Regions from separate parts of the Bacillus mojavensis genome, predicted to be linked through region 2. Evidence: predicted binding sites of a transcription regulator. Region 2 holds the regulator's gene; the other holds the start of a gene.
The links. Region 2 encodes LexA, which represses DNA repair genes until DNA is damaged. Its sites were predicted from a motif close to CGAACATATGTTCG; they were not measured.
Positions count from the first base shown of each region.

Region 1: the regulator LexA is predicted to act here: its motif matches at 1,221-1,234, upstream of HC660_RS05785 (YhjD family protein).

Region 1 covers NZ_CP051464.1:1,124,148-1,127,572, forward strand. Annotated here, with positions in the region: gene HC660_RS05775 (sodium:solute symporter family protein) at 1-414, opposite strand, end outside; gene HC660_RS05780 (DUF3311 domain-containing protein) at 411-611, opposite strand; gene HC660_RS05785 (YhjD family protein) at 837-1,199, opposite strand; gene HC660_RS05790 (TVP38/TMEM64 family protein) at 1,355-1,975, shown strand; gene lepB (signal peptidase I) at 1,977-2,477, shown strand; gene HC660_RS05800 (monooxygenase) at 2,677-3,425, shown strand, end outside.
Region 2 covers NZ_CP051464.1:1,843,387-1,846,811, reverse strand. Annotated here, with positions in the region: gene HC660_RS09600 (DUF896 domain-containing protein) at 1-146, opposite strand, end outside; gene HC660_RS09595 (YneB family resolvase-like protein) at 210-863, opposite strand; gene yneA (cell division suppressor protein YneA) at 881-1,192, opposite strand; gene lexA (transcriptional repressor LexA) at 1,348-1,965, shown strand; gene HC660_RS09580 (hypothetical protein) at 2,360-2,788, opposite strand; gene fosM (FosM family fosfomycin resistance protein) at 2,870-3,292, opposite strand.

The sequences.
Region 1 (3,425 bases), 720 kb from region 2:
TTGCAGCACAAGATAAGGAATAAGAGCGGCGATGCCGACCAGTGAGACGAGCACGCCAAGCAGCGGGCTGTTGTACTTTTTGATGAAAAAATCGGACTGCGACATCAGCTTATGCTGTTTCGCATAGGACCATATCGCAGGCAGGAGCCAATAAGAAAGGATGTAAGCCAGACAGCCATAGGCGATGATGTAAAAGGCCGGTCCGCCTTTCCCGTAGGCCCAGCCGCTTCCGCCGAGAAACGTAAATGTGGTATAAATTTCGCCTGCCATCAATAAGAACACGAACAAGGTTCCGAAGCCGCGGCCTCCGACCGTCCACTGCTCAAGATTCATGTCTTTCCCTTTTTGGGCGCGTACGCCGAGAAACATGCTGAATAGCAAGACGCCGAAAATGATGATGAGAGCTGCGTTCATTCTGCTTCCTCCCTTTTATTTTCTTTGTCAAGGACATACACGATCGCCATCAGGACAGAGGTCAGCAAAGCCCACATGACGACATAGGCGAGAATGAATGGCATGCCAAACAGATAGGGTGTTACTTTGTTTGCAAAAGGGATGCCAAGCAAAAGTCCGATGAAGGGCAGAGCAGCAAGAATGTGAATCAGTTTCATAGAGTCCTCCTTTGAATAAAAGTTGGGCGGTGCGTGTCATGTGCAGGCTGCAAATCATGTCGTTAATTTGGCGGCACATGTCACTTTTTGGGGAGTAAAAGGCTGTGGTACGAATTATAAATAAATTTATTTTGTTTGTATAGTGTGAATTGTCAGAAATTTATTGGTGAGGCGCCCGGAGAGTGGACGGGCGCAAGGAGGAGAGATCAGAATGATCCGAAAGACTCATGGCGCGTCCGGCGCAAATAAATAGAATGTTAACAAACTGCTTACTTGCTCACGGATTCGCGGGTTAAAATAGCGGTGTTTTTCTTCGTAGCCATCAATGACAAATAAATAAAGTGTAAAGGCTTCATCACGCTCAGCCTCGTGGATGGCAATTTTATTTTTCCTCAGCTCTTTTCTGACCTCAATCAGATCCTTTTGTGCTATTTTTAATGATTCGTTGATAAGTTGTATATAAGGGTGTTTTAATTTTAATGTGCTTTTTTCAATTCCGTTGAGATCACGGTTTAAAATGGTAATGACCATAGGCAAAAAAAGAGCCCGCTCTATCAATTCGTATCCTTCTGGCTGCAAATGAGGCATGGTAACTCCTTCTTTCTTAAGGGAACGTTTGTTCTAATCGTATTCTATATCGGCTGGTGAAATATTTCAAGACAGAAAAAATCGCCAAAACTTTTTAGTTTTTCGCCGAGAATGTGTAGAATAAGGATAGACAAACCCGGTGAGGAGTATAAACGTTGGAGCAATTTTTATCCTATTTGACAGAGGATCGTTTAACTGAATTATTTCAAAGCTATAGGGCTTTCGGTCCGCTTATTGCTGTGCTGCTGCCTTTAGTTGAAGCATTTCTCCCGTTTTTGCCGCTTATCGTTTTTGTGGTGGCGAATACCAATTCGTTTGGATTGTGGGAAGGCTTCATCCTGTCATGGGCCGGATCAACAGCGGGGTCCATTCTCGTGTTTTTCATTGTCCGTCATTATGGACAAAGAAGAGCTCTTGGATTCATCCGCAGGCATCCGTCTGTCAGAAAGCTTATGTTATGGGTGGAAAGACACGGTTTTGGCCCGATGTTTCTTCTGCTTTGTTTTCCATTTACACCGTCTGCCGCGGTGAATGTTGTCGCCGGTTTGTCAAGGATCGGGACGCGGCCGTTTGTTTTGGCGGCAGCCTCGGGAAAGCTCGTCATGATTTTTATGATCAGCTTCATCGGATATGATCTTCACGCGCTGATCACGCAGCCGATTCGCACAGTTATTGCCGTTGTGGTGATTGCTGTCTTATGGTATGTCGGCAAAAGGGTGGAACGGCATCTGCATGTGAGAGCCAGCCAGCGTGAGCATGATGGAGGGAGACAGTAACATGAAAAAACGGTTTTGGTTTCTTGCCGGTGTTGTTTCCGTCGTTCTCGCCATTCAAGTCAAAAATGCCGTCTTTATTGATTACAAAGTAGAAGGCATAAGCATGAACCCGACTTTTCAGGAAGGGAACGAACTGTTGGTCAATAAATTTTCACATCGATTCAAAACCATTCATCGTTTTGATATTGTTTTGTTTAAAGGCCCTGATCAAAAAGTACTGATAAAGCGAGTCATTGGGCTGCCCGGTGAATCGATCAAATATAAGGACGATCAGCTGTATGTGAACGGAAAACAGGTGGCTGAACCATTTTTGAAACCATTGAAATCTGTATCTGCCGGAAGCCATGTAACGGGAGATTTTTCTCTGAAAGAGACGACAGGGAAAAAGACGTTATCGAAGAGGCAATATTTTGTGATCGGAGATAACCGTATATATAGCTTTGACAGCCGGCATTTCGGTCCGATCAGGGAAAAAGACATTGTCGGAGTCATTTCGGATTAGGAAGCTGTACACTGAGAAAAAGGCGCCATTTGCTAGGCGTCTTTTTTGTGCTGATTGGAAAAATGTGTTGCAAGATCATTTGTCAGCCGATATAATCATTTTTGTTACGTATGTAACGAAAATAAAAAATATGTTCTTTCTCGTCACTGTTTATAAGGGTTTTTATTAAGTTGCAAGTGAAACAAAAGGAGTGGAGCTTATGATGGATTACGAAACAGTCATTATCGGAGGCGGACCGGTTGGATTGATGCTGGCTTCTGAGCTGGCATTGGCAGGGGTAAAAACATGCGTGCTTGAGCGGCTTGAACAGCCAATGCCGTATTCGAAGGCGTTGACGCTGCATCCACGTACGCTTGAACTTTTTGAAATGAGAGGGGTGCTTGAGCGTTTTGCGTCTCGTGGGAAAAAGACATCTTCTGGACATTTTTCAATGCTCGATACCCGTCTTGATTTTTCCAGCCTAGATACGAGTTGTCCTTATACGCTATTGCTTCCTCAGACCGAGACTGAACAGCTGCTTGAGGAACGTGCGCGAAGCCTGGGGGCAGAGGTGTTACGAGGGGCAGAGGCGCTAACGGTAACGCAAAACGAAGAGGGGGTGCAAACCATTTTCAAGGATCGGGAAGGCAGTGTGCGGACGTTGAGCAGCCTGTTTGCCGTTGGCGCTGACGGAGCAGGGAGCGTTGTTCGGAAACAGGCGGGAATTGCGTTTCCTGGAACAGACAGCACCGTCACCGCAGCTCTTGGTGATGTGAAGCTGCTTTCTCCGCCGCCATCAGGAGTCTTGTCGCTTTGTACGAAAGAGGGGGGAGTCATGATTGTTCCGCTTTCTCCTGACCGATACCGCGTTGTGTTGATCAGCCCTTACCGCACGCAGACGCCGAAAGATGCTCCTGTCACAGAAGAGGAGCTGAAAACAGATCTCATCCGGATGTGCGGAACTGATTT
Region 2 (3,425 bases):
AATGTGTTTTTCATAGAAGAACGAAATCCTTTTAGGTATTCTTGACGGAGCTTTTGCTGCTCGGCTTTTTCTTCTTCTGTGATAACGCCAGCTTTAGCTTTTGCGGCAAGTTCATTGATTCTGGCAATTTTTTCGTTTGAAATCATGATAAACTCCTTTATTGCATTTTGTGTATATACTACTAAAACACGAGGAGTTTTACAACTGATTCACTCGCCTGTCTGCTCATTCTCTATGTATTCTTGAAAACGCCGATGGACTGTCGCCTTTGACACATCATAGCCAAAACCTCTCAACGTAGCCGCGATTTCAGCAAACGTCAGTTTATTTGCTCTCAACCGGACAATCTCCGAGATCGGAACTTCTATTCTATCTTTTCCGCTGTTTTCATGCTGGTTTTTCAGGTTCTTTTGAGGCTTAAAACCATTTTTTACTGCGCGTTTCATTCCGCGTTTAATTTTCATGTTGTGAATTTTTCTCTGGTATTCCTCCACAATACTGACGATTTCCAGCACCATAGAGTCAGCCTCCGATAACTCAAGTTCACCTCTGTGAGCGGTCGTAAATACTTTCACTCCTTCCCTGTAAATACAATGAAGAAGTGCAATTTTCGCGTTTCCCCGGCCGAGTCTTGTTTCATCCTGAACTAAAATCACATCAATATTTGAGTTCTTGATATGATCAAGCAAATCAAATACACCATCCCGGTCCATTTCATATCCGCTGGCTTTTTCAGAAATCACTTTGACGACTTCTATGCCGTTCTCAGCCGCAATGGCCGTAAGCTCCTCCTCCTGCCGCTTTAATGAGGTTTCTTGCTGTTCTTTATTTGTGCTTACGCGGGCATAAATGAGTGCTTTCACCTTTCTACCTTTCCTCTCTATTTAACAGTAGCCAGTTCGTATGCAGCCGGATGTTCCTTTTTTAATGGAATCACCAATTCATCTCCCGGCTGAAGTTCAGACGGCTGAAGATTATTTTTTTCAGCTACCCATTCAATAAAATCACTTTTATTTATCTTTTTTGAGTCAGCCACCTGGTCGGCAAGCGACCACAGCGTATCCCCCTGCTGAACTTTTATTTTAACATACTGGTTAAGCTCCTGGTCGCTGCTTGTATATGACAACAGAAGGATAACCACGCTTAGAATCACAGTGAACAGGCCGACAAAAATAATAGATTCTTTACTCATGATAACAACCTCCAACAAGAATGTTTGTTCGCATTTTTATAATTTCAGTATATACGAACAAACGTTTCTGTCAATTGTTTTTTCGAACCTATGTTTGTACTGTCAGGAAAATCATGCTATAATCTACTTAAAATCGACGTTTAGAGGTGCAAAAAATGACGAAGCTTTCAAAAAGGCAACTTGATATCCTCCGTTTTATTAAAGCAGAGGTTAAATCAAAAGGATATCCGCCTTCCGTTAGAGAGATCGGAGAGGCTGTCGGCCTTGCGTCCAGTTCAACTGTCCACGGCCATTTGGCCCGTTTGGAAACAAAAGGACTGATTAGACGCGATCCGACAAAACCAAGAGCGATAGAAATTCTGGATGAAGAAGTAGAGATTCCAAAGAGCCAAGTCGTTAATGTACCGGTAATCGGAAAAGTAACGGCCGGATCACCTATTACAGCGGTTGAAAACATTGAAGAATACTTCCCGCTTCCTGACCGTATGGTTCCTCCGGATGAGCATGTGTTTATGCTGGAGATTATGGGAGACAGTATGATTGACGCAGGTATACTTGATAAGGACTATGTTATTGTAAAACAGCAAAACACGGCGAATAACGGTGAAATCGTAGTGGCGATGACAGAAGATGATGAAGCTACTGTAAAACGTTTCTATAAAGAGGATACACACATTCGCCTACAGCCTGAAAATCCAACCATGGCTCCGATTATACTGCAGAATGTCAGCATATTAGGAAAAGTAATTGGTGTGTTCAGAACTGTCCATTAAACTATCAAACTATCAGTTACAAAGAATAAACCCCCTCTCCCTTTACGGAGTGGGGGTTTTGTTTTAAAAAAAAGCAGGTTCGCCCTGGCTTAGGTGCGAACCTGAATAGGAGGAAAAAGAACATCATGTTTACACCATAATTATCCATCATTTAATTGTTGAAGTCAAGAAATTTTCTTTCCTTAACGAAACTTTTTCTTTAAAAAATATTGTTTAAAAATGTAGTCGTTCCTATCTTATAAATGTTTCGATCTTGGACGTGAAAAGATTAGTTATACTCTGCTCTTTTATCATGAGCGAGATCAAAAAGAAATATATTGAATATTTAGTACATAGTTTATTTAGTTAATTTATTCCACAAAAAAAGCTCACTGCTTTTCAATAAATGTGAGCATCAATCAAAAGTAAAATATTCTACACCATAGCGCCCTTTTACATGAACACTTCCACAGTTTGGGGAATGTTCTTCAGCTACTATTCGATACCGATGATACGGTTCAATGGAAACCTTATCTTGAGCGCTAAAATCAAACCAATTACCGATGAATTGTTTGGCGCTTAACGTAGTGTAATTACCTGTAAGTCCCATTCGCTGAAGCTTAATGTCAACTGAACAAGTATTCACTCCTCGTATCGTAAACTGGTACCCTAAAAAATAGTCAATTGCCGGTATATCACCAATGTTTTCTACATAAAGCGCTTTTGTTTCATCATTAAGAATGAAATCGGTTTTATATTCATATTGTAAAGTTGCTGCATGAATCGTCCCGGTTCCAAAAACACATAGCAAAACAGCTGTCATCAGCAAGATTTTATTTCTCAAATGCAATCCCCCTCCTTTACCATATATTACCCCCAAAAGATAAATATGTATATCCTCTGTTGCTCAGTTTCCCGCACTTTTTCAATCATAAAAATCCATATGGGTTTTAGCTTGCTTATAATATTGAAGTCTGCCTTGAAGAGTTCCTGTATGGAATTCAAATTTATGGCCGTCAGGATCGGTGAAATAAATTGATTTTCGATCACGTTCATCTCGTTCTCTCCCAGGCAAAATAGTAACTTGAAGATTTTTTAATTTTGCGGACATTTCTTCAAACTTACTTTCTTCAATTGTAAAAGCGATATGGGTATAAGAAGCCTTAATGTCATTTCTGGGAATGTCACGCTCTTCGTTGAGAGCCAGCCATATGCCGTTTAAATCAAAATATGCAGTGCTCCTTCCTTTGACCAACAATTTAGCATCAAAGACATTTTGATAAAACTCGATGGATGTCAGTAAATCAGAAACAGAAAATAACAAGTGATTGATCCCTTTGATCTCCACTGTGTCTCCTCCTCAGTATTTATAGATAGCCGATTAAAAAACTTAAATATGGGACTTTCAATAATGCAATACAGACATTGTGATAAAGACGTTTTTTTAGTAAAAGCGTATAATTCTTCAAATTTTTACTCAG